Regions from separate parts of the Pseudomonas sp. HLS-6 TE3448 genome, predicted to be linked through region 1. Evidence: predicted binding sites of a transcription regulator. Region 1 holds the regulator's gene; each other region holds the start of a gene.
The links. The regulator sigma-54, encoded in region 1, starts transcription at its own class of promoters, with help from an activator protein. The targets are predictions, from matches to a motif close to ANTGGCATNNANNTTGCTNT.
Positions count from the first base shown of each region.

Region 2: a site for sigma-54 is predicted at 2,361-2,380, ahead of glnK (P-II family nitrogen regulator). Genes of this name have one in related genera too.
Region 3: a site for sigma-54 is predicted at 2,649-2,668, ahead of AB7M23_RS22375 (CmpA/NrtA family ABC transporter substrate-binding protein). Genes of this name have one in related genera too.

Region 1 covers NZ_JBRJIO010000001.1:2,355,283-2,359,533, reverse strand. The annotation lists gene AB7M23_RS10865 (KdsC family phosphatase) at 1-27, shown strand, start outside; gene lptC (LPS export ABC transporter periplasmic protein LptC) at 36-608, shown strand; gene lptA (lipopolysaccharide transport periplasmic protein LptA) at 595-1,119, shown strand; gene lptB (LPS export ABC transporter ATP-binding protein) at 1,119-1,844, shown strand; gene AB7M23_RS10845 (RNA polymerase factor sigma-54) at 2,024-3,517, shown strand; gene hpf (ribosome hibernation-promoting factor, HPF/YfiA family) at 3,601-3,909, shown strand; gene ptsN (PTS IIA-like nitrogen regulatory protein PtsN) at 3,922-4,251, shown strand, end outside.
Region 2 covers NZ_JBRJIO010000001.1:1,524,385-1,528,635, forward strand. The annotation lists gene AB7M23_RS07110 (FadR/GntR family transcriptional regulator) at 1-485, shown strand, start outside; gene AB7M23_RS07115 (cache domain-containing protein) at 482-1,207, shown strand; gene AB7M23_RS07120 (ester cyclase) at 1,286-1,771, shown strand; gene AB7M23_RS07125 (accessory factor UbiK family protein) at 1,900-2,175, opposite strand; gene glnK (P-II family nitrogen regulator) at 2,584-2,922, shown strand; gene AB7M23_RS07135 (ammonium transporter) at 2,964-4,251, shown strand, end outside.
Region 3 covers NZ_JBRJIO010000001.1:4,870,048-4,874,298, reverse strand. The annotation lists gene AB7M23_RS22385 (nitrate/nitrite transporter) at 1-605, opposite strand, end outside; gene AB7M23_RS22380 (ANTAR domain-containing response regulator) at 782-1,357, opposite strand; gene AB7M23_RS22375 (CmpA/NrtA family ABC transporter substrate-binding protein) at 1,372-2,586, opposite strand; gene AB7M23_RS22370 (quinone-dependent dihydroorotate dehydrogenase) at 2,746-3,771, shown strand; gene rmf (ribosome modulation factor) at 3,866-4,081, opposite strand.

The DNA of each region.
Region 1 (4,251 bases):
GATGCGGCAAACGCCAACTATCTGTAGGGCGACACATGTTCAGCAATAAAATCCGCAACATTGCGCTGCTCGGGGCGATCGCCGTCCTGCTGGCGGCGGTTGGCTACTGGAAGGTCGGCCCCGATACTTTCCTCGAGAAACCGGTGGCCACTGTCGACAAAGGCGCCATCGACTATTACGCCACCAATGCCCACAGCGTTCAGTTTCTACCTGACGGCAAGCTGCAATACGACATGACGGCAGACAAGGTCGAGCACCTGCAGGCCAGCGAGATCACCCTGCTGACCACGCCCGACCTGCACATGTACCGCGGCACCGCCTACCCTTGGCACGTTCAGAGCGAACGCGGCGAGGTCAACCCGGACGGCACCGAAGTCGAACTGATTGACTCGGTACGGGTTGCCCGCACCGATGAACAGAACCGTGAAACCATTATTACCACGACCCGCATGACGGTATTCCCACAGAAGCAATATGCTCAAACCGAGCAAGCCGTTAGAATCGACGGCGCCGGTGGAACCACTACGGGCAAGGGAATGAAAGCGTATTTGAAAGACGGCAGGATGGACCTGCTGTCCAACGTAAGAGGACAGTATGAGGCTCGTTAAAACCCTCCCCTTTTTGCTCAGCCTGAGCGCAGCACTGGGAAGCGCGAGCGCCTTGGCCCTGCCGAACGACCGCGACCAGCCAATCCGCATCCAGGCCGATAACGCCCAACTGGACGACAAGAAAGGCATTGCCACCTACACCGGCGACGTGATCATCACCCAAGGCTCGATGATGATCAAAGGCAACACCGTGACCATCACCCGCTCCGCTTCCGGCGATATCGACGTGGTCACTTCGGTGGGCAACCTGGCGTATTTCGAACAGCAACAAAGCGCCGCAAAACCGGACAAGATGCAAGGCTATGCCGTGCAGATCCAATACCAGGCGCTGAAAGACCTGGTGGTTCTGACTGACCGGGCCAAGGTGATCAACGAAGGCAACACCACCGAAGGCGAGAAAATCGTCTACAACACCAAGTCTCAGGTCGCCACCGCCGGCCGCGGCAGCAACATTACCGCACCGCGCCCACGCATCGACATGGTGATCCAGCCGAAGAAGAAGGCCGAGTAATGGCAACCCTCAAAGCCCAGCACCTGGCCAAGAGCTACAAGAGTCGACAAGTCGTACGTGACGTCAGCCTGTCAATCGACAGCGGCCAGATCGTCGGCCTGCTCGGCCCTAACGGCGCCGGCAAGACAACGTGCTTCTACATGATTGTCGGCCTGGTACAGGCCGACCAGGGCCGCGTGCTCATCGACGACCTGGATGTCAGCCACCAGCCGATGCACGGTCGTGCACGCGCGGGTATTGGCTACCTGCCCCAGGAAGCCTCGATCTTCCGCAAGTTGTCGGTGGCCGACAACATCATGGCGATCCTGGAAACACGCAAGGAGCTGGACGGCGCAGGGCGTCGCAAGGAACTGGAAAGCCTGCTGCAGGAGTTTCACATCAGCCACATCCGCGACAACCTCGGCATGAGCCTTTCCGGTGGTGAACGTCGCCGTGTGGAGATCGCCCGCGCACTGGCGACTGCACCGAAATTTATCCTGCTCGACGAACCGTTTGCCGGTGTCGACCCGATCTCGGTCGGCGACATCAAGCAGATCATCCACCACCTGAAAGCCAAAGGCATTGGCGTTCTGATCACCGACCACAACGTCCGTGAAACACTGGATATCTGCGAAACCGCTTACATCGTCAACGATGGTCGCCTAATCGCCGAAGGTGATGCAGAAACCATCCTGGCCAACGAACTGGTGAAAGAGGTTTACCTCGGTCACGAGTTCCGCCTGTAAGCCCGAGGTGCGAGGCACCGCCAGAGCGCTGACGATCCGCCCAAATACCGGCTTATTTGTTACAGCGCTCTAGGCAAACACCTCGGTTTCAGGCATATAATTTGCTTAAAGAAGGCGCTTCGGCGCCCTTGTAGTGGATGGCGCATGTGCGCCGGCGAATAAGGTGTTAAGCCCCTGCCATGAAACCATCGCTCGTCCTAAGAATGGGCCAGCAACTGACGATGACACCGCAGTTGCAACAGGCCATCCGTCTGCTCCAGCTTTCCACACTGGACCTGCAGCAGGAAATCCAGGAAGCCCTGGAATCCAACCCGATGCTCGAACGCCAGGAAGATGGCGACGACTTCGATAACAGCGACCCGATGGCGGATAACGCCGAATCCAAGCCGACCTCGGAATCCCAGGAAACCAGCTTCCAGGAAACCGCCACTCCCGTGGAAAGCCTTGAAGAAGGTGAGTGGAACGAGCGTATTCCCAATGAGCTGCCGGTAGACACCGCCTGGGAAGATATCTATCAAACCAGCGCCAGCAGCCTTCCCAGCAACGATGACGACGAGTGGGACTTCACCACCCGCACCTCGGCGGGTGAAAGCCTGCAGAGCCACCTGCTGTGGCAGTTGAACCTGGCGCCAATGTCGGATACCGACCGACTGATTGCCGTCACCCTGATCGACTGCATCAACAACCAGGGCTATCTCGACGAAACACTGGAAGAGGTCTGTGAGTCCTTCGACCCGGAACTCGATATCGAACTGGACGAAGTGGAAGCCGTCCTGCACCGCATCCAGCAATTCGAGCCTGCCGGTATAGGCGCCCGCAACCTGAGCGAATGCCTGTTGTTGCAGTTGCGTCAGATGCCGGCACAAACACCCTGGATGACTGAAGCGCAACGACTGGTCAGCGACTACATCGACCTGCTCGGCAGCCGCGACTACAGCCAGCTGATGCGCCGCATGAAGCTCAAGGAAGACGAGCTGCGCCAGGTGATCGAACTGGTACAAAGCCTGAACCCACGCCCTGGCTCACAGATCGAGTCCAGTGAACCCGAATACGTGGTGCCTGACGTGATCGTGCGCAAGGACAGCGATCGCTGGCTGGTTGAACTGAACCAGGAAGCCGTCCCACGCCTGCGCGTCAATCCACAGTACGCAGGCTTTGTACGCCGCGCCGATACCAGCGCAGACAACACCTTCATGCGCAATCAGCTTCAGGAAGCCCGCTGGTTCATCAAGAGCCTGCAAAGCCGCAACGAAACGCTGATGAAGGTTGCCACCCAGATCGTCGAACACCAGCGCGGATTCCTCGACCACGGTGACGAGGCCATGAAGCCGCTGGTACTGCACGACATCGCCGAAGCGGTGGGCATGCACGAGTCGACCATATCCCGGGTGACCACGCAAAAGTACATGCATACCCCGCGTGGCATTTACGAACTGAAGTACTTTTTCTCCAGCCATGTCAGCACCTCCGAAGGCGGAGAATGCTCGTCCACGGCGATTCGCGCGATCATCAAAAAACTGGTTGCAGCGGAAAATCAGAAAAAGCCATTGAGTGACAGCAAGATCGCTGGTTTACTGGAGGCACAAGGCATCCAGGTAGCACGACGCACCGTCGCCAAGTACCGCGAATCGCTCGGCATTGCACCGTCGAGTGAACGCAAGCGACTGATGTAACGCACCTGAGGTGTGCCACCGCAATTCAAGTGGCAGGCGCAATACCTGCCTCTTTATGCACCGGCAACAAAAGGAGAAGCTGTATGCAAGTCAACATCAGTGGACACCAAGTAGAAGTCACCGAAGCGCTGCGCACTTATATCGGGGAAAAACTCGAGCGTGTTGAGCGTCACTTCGACAAGATCACCAATGTGCAGGTCATTCTGGAGGTCGAGAAGCTGAAACAGAAAATCGAGGCCACCCTGCGCATCCCTGGCGGCGAAGTCGTCGCCAATGCCGAGCATGAAGACATGTATGCCGCGATCGACCTGCTTGCCGACAAGCTCGACCGCCAACTGAAAAAACACAAGGAAAAACAGCAGGCCTTGCTGCAAGGTGCAGCCGCTCGCTGATCCCCCCCACTCATGATCCGACTTGAAGATATCCTGACCCCCGGCCGTTCACTTGTGAACGTGCCGGGCGGCAGTAAAAAACGCGTACTCGAACACATTGCCAACCTGATTGACCGGGAAGTACCGGATCTGGAAATGCAAGATGTCTTCGAGAGCCTGATTGCCCGCGAAAAACTGGGTTCAACCGGTTTCGGCAACGGTATCGCCATTCCACACTGCCGCCTCAGTGGCTGTGCCGCGCCGATCAGTGCGCTGCTCCACCTGGATGCCCCCATAGATTACGACGCCATCGATGGTGCTCCCGTAGACCTGCTGTTCGTACTGCTGGTTCCGGAAGCCGCC
Region 2 (4,251 bases), 830 kb from region 1:
TTTCCGATGACTTCCTCAAGGCCAGGCTCAGTGCGATGAGTTCGCTGGAGCTTCGCGACCTGTGCGACGAGCAGATCGCTATTTCGGCTACTGCCGCAGGCTTGGCGGCCAGCCGATCTACCAGTGCCCAGCATCAAAGGCTGGAGCATTTCGTGACGGCGCTCCAAGAGGCCACGACCCGAAGCGAGCTTCGCCGGGCGGATGCACGATTTCATATCGAGGTTGCGGTTGCTGCGCAGTCGGTGCGATTGACGCACGCAGAAATGCGCCTTCAGTCCCAAATGGGCGAGTTGCTATGGATTTCTATGGCGGACGCTCACAAGAGTACGGTCATTGCGGAGCACCGGGCGATCCTGCAGGCCGTGATGGCCGGTGAGTCTAATCTGGCCAGTGCGCTGACAGAGGCTCATGTCAAAGAGGGCATAAAACGCCTGATGGATTTGCGCTACGCACTGCTTGAGCTGCAAGAGGCTACATCACCATGATCACAGTCGAACAAAACGAAGAGCTTCATCAGTGTGCCCAGCGATTGGAAGCGATCTTCTGCACCCTGTTCGAGCAATTGAACAGCTTGGCCGGGGAGGTGGTAACGGTCTGGGAGGCGCTGGATGCCGAAGGGCGGAAGCCGACCTCCAAAGACCTCGCTTTTCTTCAGGCGACCATTGAAGCGCGGCTGTTGGCAAACGACAGCTATATCCACGGGACGGGGGTGGTGCTGGAGCCGGGTGAGCTTGCGGACCAAGAATTGTTTCTTGAGTGGTTCTACCGCCCCTCCAGCGGCAAAGTCGCCCCGATGATGCTGAACTTCAATCGTCAAAGCGAGAGCTTCTACAACTACCAGGGCATGCCTTGGTTTACGCGTCCTAAACTGACGGGTGAAGCGTCGATCGAGGGGCCGTTCGTTGACCTGTACGGTACAGAGCTTTACATACTGGCCTTCTCCGTTCCGATTGTTGCCAAGGGGCATTTTGTCGGCGTTGCCGCAGCGGATATCGCCCTGCACGAATTCGATCAGCTGCTCACCCGGTGCCTGCTGCGGATGAAGAACGAGGCGTTCATCATCAATGCTGAAGGCCGAATCGTTGCCGCCAATTCGGCCAACTGGTTCGTGGGGAACATTGCCAGCCGCCCTGCAGCCGCCAACGTGCGAAAGCTTGAACCGTTATCGATCGAGTGGTCATTGGTTGAACTGCCAACGCCGCGATAGGCCGTGGCCTACCCTTAACGCACCACTGACACCTGTTTCCGTTTCTACCACAACAGCAACAATCGAAGAGGAAATACCATGCGTCGACTGTCGATACGTCTCGTTAGCCTCCTTTGCATGCTCTTGTTCGCCCAGTTGTCGATTGCAGCGGAAAAACAGAGCACCCGGAGCATCATCGATGCTTACATGAGTGCCTGGAACAAGCATGACCCCAATGCGGCGGCGCAGTACTTTGCTGAAAACGGGGAGTTTCTGGATGCGTCCGTAGGGATCCCTCAAGTCGGCCGGGAAACGGCCAGGGATAAAGTCATCAAGCTGTTTATCGATGCCGTGCCGGATTTGAAGTGGCAAATGGTTGGCGAGCCGATCATTGAAGGCGACAACATTGCCTTTGAATGGCAGTTCGATGGCCATAACACCGGTGCCTGGGCACCTGAAACCCCTGCAACCAACAAGCCGTTGAGTTTCAAAGGGGTCAGTTTCATCCGCCTGAAGGATGGCAAGATCGCGACGCAGCATGATTACTACGATGCGTTGTCGTTCAACAAACAGTTGGGCTGGTAAGCGGGCCGCGAGCGGGGCTTGCCAGCATCTACGCGCTGCGTACTCAACTTCGCAGCGCTTAGATGCTATCGCAAGGCAAGCCTTGTTCCCACGGAGCAGGCTCGGTGTCAGCCGCTGCGCGTGGGTGATTACTGCTCGGTGGCGGTTTCAACCGGCGGGGTCATCCGCGCTTCCAGTTCCAGCACTTTGGCTTCCAGCGCCTCCAGGCGGGCGCGGGTACGGGCCAATACCACCATCTGGCTGTCGAACTCTTCGCGGCTGACCAGTTCAAGCTTGCTGAAACCGCTTTGCAGCAGCGCCTTGAACTGGCTTTCCAGTTCACTGCGAGGCTGTGAGGTGTCGCTGCTGAAAAGGCGCGAGGCCTGGTCGCTCAGGGCATCGAGAAAGGCTTTGGGCGCGAGCATGGGCAGTATCCAGAAAATTCCACAAGGCCGGCAGTGTATCACGCAAGGAAACCGGGCTCGCATTGCACACTTTTTGCGCATCGCGGCGCAATGCCGCGCACCGTAGTTGTGCGTCCGAACCTTGCTGGCGAATGGCCAAACTGATCGGGTTGCCGTAAGTCGTTGTAATTGGTGAATTTGTCGGACATGGCAAGGTTTCTGCTTAGACCACTGTGACCCATGCACCGATGCTGTCGCTGTGACGATGCAGTGCGCAAATGGAGCGAAGGACGTGTTTCGTAAGACGTGGTTTGTGGCGTCGGCTTGAGGATGAGTGGTCGACGACGCGTTACAAAGCCAAGCGCTGCGCTTAGACTTGAGTCGGGTTTGTTTTCCTGGGGCAAGTCCACCAATTCGGGAGAAAGTTTCATGAAGCTAGTCACTGCCATCATCAAGCCGTTCAAATTGGACGACGTGCGCGAGTCGTTGTCTGAAATCGGCGTGCAGGGCATTACCGTTACCGAAGTCAAAGGTTTCGGTCGGCAGAAAGGCCACACCGAGCTGTATCGCGGTGCGGAGTATGTGGTCGATTTCCTGCCCAAAGTGAAGATTGATGTCGCCATTGACGACAAGGATCTGGACCGGGTCATCGAAGCCATCACCAAGGCGGCCAATACCGGCAAGATCGGTGACGGCAAGATCTTTGTGGTGAATCTGGAACAGGCTATCCGTATTCGTACCGGCGAAACCGATACCGACGCGATCTAACAAAAAGCCGCCCCAAACCCAACGCCCCAGGAGATAACATCATGACTCTGCGTCAGTTCGCAGGGCTAGGAGCCCTTTTGTCCCTCGTAATGCCTGGCCTGGCCCTGGCAGAGGACGCAGCACCTGTGCTCAACTCCGGCGATACCGCCTGGATGTTGACCTCTACAGCCTTGGTGCTGTTCATGACCATCCCCGGCCTGGCGCTGTTTTACGGCGGCATGGTGCGGTCCAAGAACGTCCTGTCGGTGATGATGCAGTGTTTCGCGATCACTGGCCTGATCAGTATTCTCTGGGTCGTTTATGGCTACAGCATGGCGTTCGATACCACCGGTATGGAACAGGGCGTAGTCAACTTCAATTCTTTCGTCGGCGGCATGTCCAAGGCGTTCCTCGCCGGTGTGACGCCATCGAGCCTCACCTCCGCGACGGCGTTGTTTCCGGAAGCCGTGTTCATCACCTTCCAGATGACCTTCGCGATCATTACGCCGGCACTGATTGTCGGTGCCTTTGCCGAGCGCATGAAGTTTTCGGCCATGCTGATCTTCATGGCCATCTGGTTCACCGTGGTCTATGCGCCGATTGCGCACATGGTCTGGAGTGGCAGCGGCGGCCTGATGTGGGACTGGGGCGTGCTGGACTTCGCTGGCGGCACCGTGGTGCATATCAACGCCGGTATCGCCGGCCTGGTGGCTTGCCTGGTGCTGGGCAAGCGTAAAGGCTTCCCGATCACCCCAATGGCGCCTCACAACCTGGGTTACACCCTGATGGGCGCGGCCATGCTCTGGGTCGGCTGGTTCGGCTTCAACGCCGGCTCTGCCGCCGCCGCCAATGGCACCGCCGGCATGGCCATGCTGGTCACCCAGATTGCCACCGCCGCCGCTGCGCTGGGCTGGATGCTTGCCGAGTGGCTGACGCATGGTAAACCAAGCGCTCTGGGTATCGCTTCGGGTGTGGTTGCAGGCTTGGTAGCCATCACCCCGGCCGCTGGTACCGTAGGCCCGATGGGGGCGCTGGTGATCGGCCTGGTGGCTTCGGTGATCTGCTTCTTCTGCGCTACCAGCCTCAAACGCAAACTGGGCTACGACGACTCGCTGGATGCCTTTGGTGTACACGGCATCGGCGGTATTGTCGGCGCGCTCCTGACCGGTGTGTTTGCTGCGCCGTCCCTGGGTGGTTTCGGCACCGTCGAGGACATCGCCGCGCAAGTCTGGATTCAGGCCAAGGGCGTAGGCTTTACCGTGATTTACACCGCAATCGCCACCTACGTGATCCTCAAGGTTCTGGACCTGGTCATGGGCCTGCGGGTCAACGAAGAAGAAGAGTCGGTCG
Region 3 (4,251 bases), 2.5 Mb from region 1:
TAATCAGCTACGGCTTTGGGTTTCGCGCGCTGCGGGGCGTTGCGCGCCAGCAGGGTGAACAGTGCCAGGGTCAGGATCAGCGGTATCAGGGCGAAACCAAAGACATTGCTCCAGCCAAAGCCGGCGGCCAGCACCGGAGCCAAGAGGGCGGCAAACACGGTGCCGGAGTTTCCTGCGCCGGCAATGCCCATGGCCTTGCCCTGATGTTGGGCCGGGTACCACTGTGAAGCCAGCGGCAGGGAGACAGCAAAGGAGGCGCCGGCCACACCGAGGAAAACCCCAAGCAGCAGCGCCTGTTCGTAGCTGTGAATCCCCAGGCGCCAGGCGCAGAACAGTGCGGTGATGACAATCACCTGGCCGATCAGTCCGGCGGTTTTCGGGGACAATCGGTCAACCAGCACGCCCATGATGAAGCGCAGGATGGCACCCGACAGAATCGGTGTCGCCACCATCAGGCCGCGTTGTTGGGTGGTCAACTGCAAGTCGCTGGCGATTTGCACGGCCAGCGGGCCCAGCAGGTACCAGACCATGAAGCTAAGGTCGAAATACAGGAAGGCGGCAAACAGGGTTGGGATATGGCCAGATTTCCAGAAGCTCGTATTCATCGAACACCTCGGTCAGCATTGCAACGGAAGTCGTACCCCGGAGGGCGAAACGAAAAAAACGCCGCTGCCCGACCAGCCTGAGCTGGAGGGCGAGCGACGTCTTTGTCGGAGATGTGTGGCAACCGCCGTTGGCTACCTGTGACTACGAATTAGCAAGAGCCGGGCCAGAATGGCGATCAGCCAAGCAAATCGCTCATGGCAATGACCTGCTCGGCAACCTGAATCAGTTTCTGTTGCTTGCTCATGGCCTGGCGCCGCATCAAGGTGTAGGCCTCTTCTTCGTTGCAATGCTTCATCTTCATCAATAAGCCCTTGGCCAGTTCGATGCGCTTGCGTTCTGCCAGTTGCTGGTCGCGGGCCTGCAGCTGTGCACGTAGGGCCTGATCGCTCTCAAAGCGGGCCATGGCCACCTCGAGAATCGGTTGCAGGCGGCTGGCCTGAATGCCTTCGACGATGTACGCGCTGACGCCGGCATGGATGGCCTGGCGCATGATTTTGGGGTCGTGTTCGTCGGTAAACAGCACGATCGGTCGGGCAAGATCACGGTTGACCAATACCACCTGTTCCATCACGTCGCGGCCGGGTGACTCGGTATCGATCAGAATGACGTCTGGGCGCACCGTTTCGACGCGCAACGGCAGGTCGATGGTCAGCCCGGATTCTTCAATAACCTCGAACCCGCTTTCGATCAGCGCAGCTTTGAGTCGGCCGACTTTTTTCTCGGTGTCGTCGATCAGCAGGATACGCAGCATAGGGGCCTTTCCTCTCAGTGCTGGGCGCGCGCCACGGGCGTGTCGGCCAGGGCATGCAGGCGAAAGCTGCGGGCATATCCATACGGGTCGGTGCCGTCCCAGCGCGTTCCATCGATCAGTTGGCTGCTGCGCATGGCCGATTCCGGGCAAGACACGCCCAATGCGCCGGCGGCTTCGCGGTACAGCGTCAACTGGTGAATGCGCTGGGCAACCGCCAGGTAGTCCGGGTCGTCACGTAACAATCCCCAGCGGCGGAACTGGGTCATGAACCACATGCCGTCTGACAGGTAGGGCAGGTTGACGCGGCCGTTATCGTGCAGGCGCAAGGCATGCGGGTCGTGCCAGTGGTTGCCAAGGCCGTCGTGGTAGTCGCCCAGCAGGCGCGGTTCAATGTGGCTGACCGGGGTGTCGAGGTAACTGCGGCCGCTGAGCAGTTGCGCGGTGCTGCGGCGGTTTTCAGGGCTCTGTTCGATGAACCGGCTGGCAGCCAACACCGCCATCACCAGTGCCCGCGCTGTGTTTGGGTAGCGCTCGACGAAGGCGAGCGTGCAGCCGAGTACTTTCTCCGGGTGGTCTGGCCAGATCGACTGGCTGGTCGCCAGCGTGAAGCCCAGCCCCTGCTCGACAGTACTGGCTGCCCAGGGCTCACCCACACAAAAACCGTCGATCCGGCCGGCCTGCAGGTGCGCGGGCATTTGCATTGGCGGGATCACCACGCTGTTGACGTCTTCCAATGGGTGAATACCCTGGCTGGCGAGCCAGTAGTACAGCCACATGGCGTGGGTGCCGGTCGGGAAGGTCTGGGCGAAGGTCAGTTTTGTCTGGTTTTGGTGCGCGTGGCGCTCCAATGCTTCAGGATCGGTCACGCCCAGGTTTTGCAGCGCCTTGGAGAGGTTGATGCTCTGCCCGTTCTGATTAAGCCCCATCAGCACCGCCATGTCGGTGGTGGTGCCACCCCCGATGCCCAGGTGCACCGCATAGATAAGGCCATACAGGCTGTGAGCGGCATCCAGTTCGCCGCTGATCAGCTTGTCGCGCAGGTTGGCCCATGAGCTTTGGCGCTTGAGGTTGAGGGCCAGGCCGTAGGGCTGGGCAAACCCCTGGGTGGCGGCCACGACCAGTGGGGCGCAGTCGGTCAGGGCCATGAAGCCGATATCCAGGCTGTGCTTTTCAGGCGCATCGCTGCCATTGACCCAGGCCAGTGGGTTTGCCGGGAGAGTAGTGTTCACGTGATGTTGACCGCTCTGTCGTTCTTGCCTGCCCGAATGCAGACAGGTTTCGTGGAGGTGACAAAGCAACCCATATGCCAGGGCGGGGTCGTGGCGCTGTCCTCGGGCCTGTGCCGCCGCTATAATCGCGCTTTTATTTCCGTCGAGCTAAGCCCGCCCATGTATAACCTGGCCCGCCAGCTGCTGTTCAAGCTTTCCCCGGAAACCTCCCACGACCTGTCCCTGGACCTGATCGGTGCCGGTGGTCGTCTGGGTATCAACGGTTTGCTGACCAAGGCGCCGGCCCGTTTGCCGGTGACGGTGATGGGGCTGTCGTTCGACAACCCGGTCGGCCTTGCCGCTGGCCTGGACAAGAATGGCGCGGCCATCGACGGTTTCGCTCAGTTGGGCTTTGGTTTCGTCGAGATCGGTACCGTCACCCCGCGACCGCAGCCGGGTAATCCCAAGCCACGCCTGTTTCGCTTGCCTGAAGCCCAGGCAATCATCAACCGCATGGGTTTCAACAACCTCGGTGTCGACCACCTGCTTGCCCGTGTGCAGGCCGCCAAATACCGCGGTGTGCTCGGCATCAATATCGGCAAGAACTTCGATACGCCGGTCGAGCGTGCAGTGGATGACTACCTGATCTGCCTGGACAAGGTCTACAGCCATGCCAGCTATGTGACAGTCAACGTCAGTTCGCCGAATACGCCCGGCCTGCGCACCCTGCAGTTCGGTGACTCGCTCAAGCAATTGCTTGAAGCCCTGGCCGAGCGTCGTGAGCAACTGGTGACGCAGCACGGCAAGCGTGTGCCGCTGGCCATCAAGATTGCGCCGGACATGAGCGACGAAGAAACTGCGCTGGTGGCTGCAACGTTGCTGGAGTCGGGCATGGATGCGGTGATCGCAACCAACACCACCCTCAGTCGCGAAGGGGTCGAAGGCTTGCCGCATGCTGACGAGGCGGGCGGTCTTTCGGGCGCGCCGGTGCTGGCGAAGAGTACCCATACGGTGAAGATTCTTGCCGGTGAGCTGGCCGGTAAGATGCCAATCATCGCCGCAGGCGGTATTACCGAGGGGCGGCATGCAGCAGAAAAAATCGCTGCTGGCGCCAGCCTGGTACAGATTTACTCGGGCTTCATCTACAAAGGGCCTGCGCTGATTCGCGAAGCAGTAGACGCGATTGCCGCGTTACCAGGCCGCTGAACCGCAGGCATAAAAAAGGGCCCCGTCAGGGGCCCTTGGGCCTTAGCCCGCCGCCCGGATAGGGCTGGCATGGTTAATTGAATTCGATCCTCGTTCAGCCAACGGCGTGAAGTTCGTTGAGTCTGTGGATACCCGCAGTGCCGGTCATACCGTCCCAGTTGTCGCCGCGTCCTTCACGCCAGCCGTTGATCCAGGCTTGGCGAACCGACGGTAGAGTAAAAGGGCAAAGCTCGCGGGATTTGCCGGTGACCCCATATTGGTAGCCACGTGAAAATGCTCGTTCCAACGGATCACGCTTAAGTCTTCTCATAGGGTGTTGCCCTCACTTGTTGACTGTAATGTCCCGTCGGCCTCGTCTGAGGCCGGGCAGAATCGTTCTGCCGGTGTGCGCTCGCTGCCGGCGTGGCGAGCAGTAAGTGTTGCCCCGTTGCGGTGACAACATAGTTTGATTTCTAACCAATGCACGACACACTGTGAATG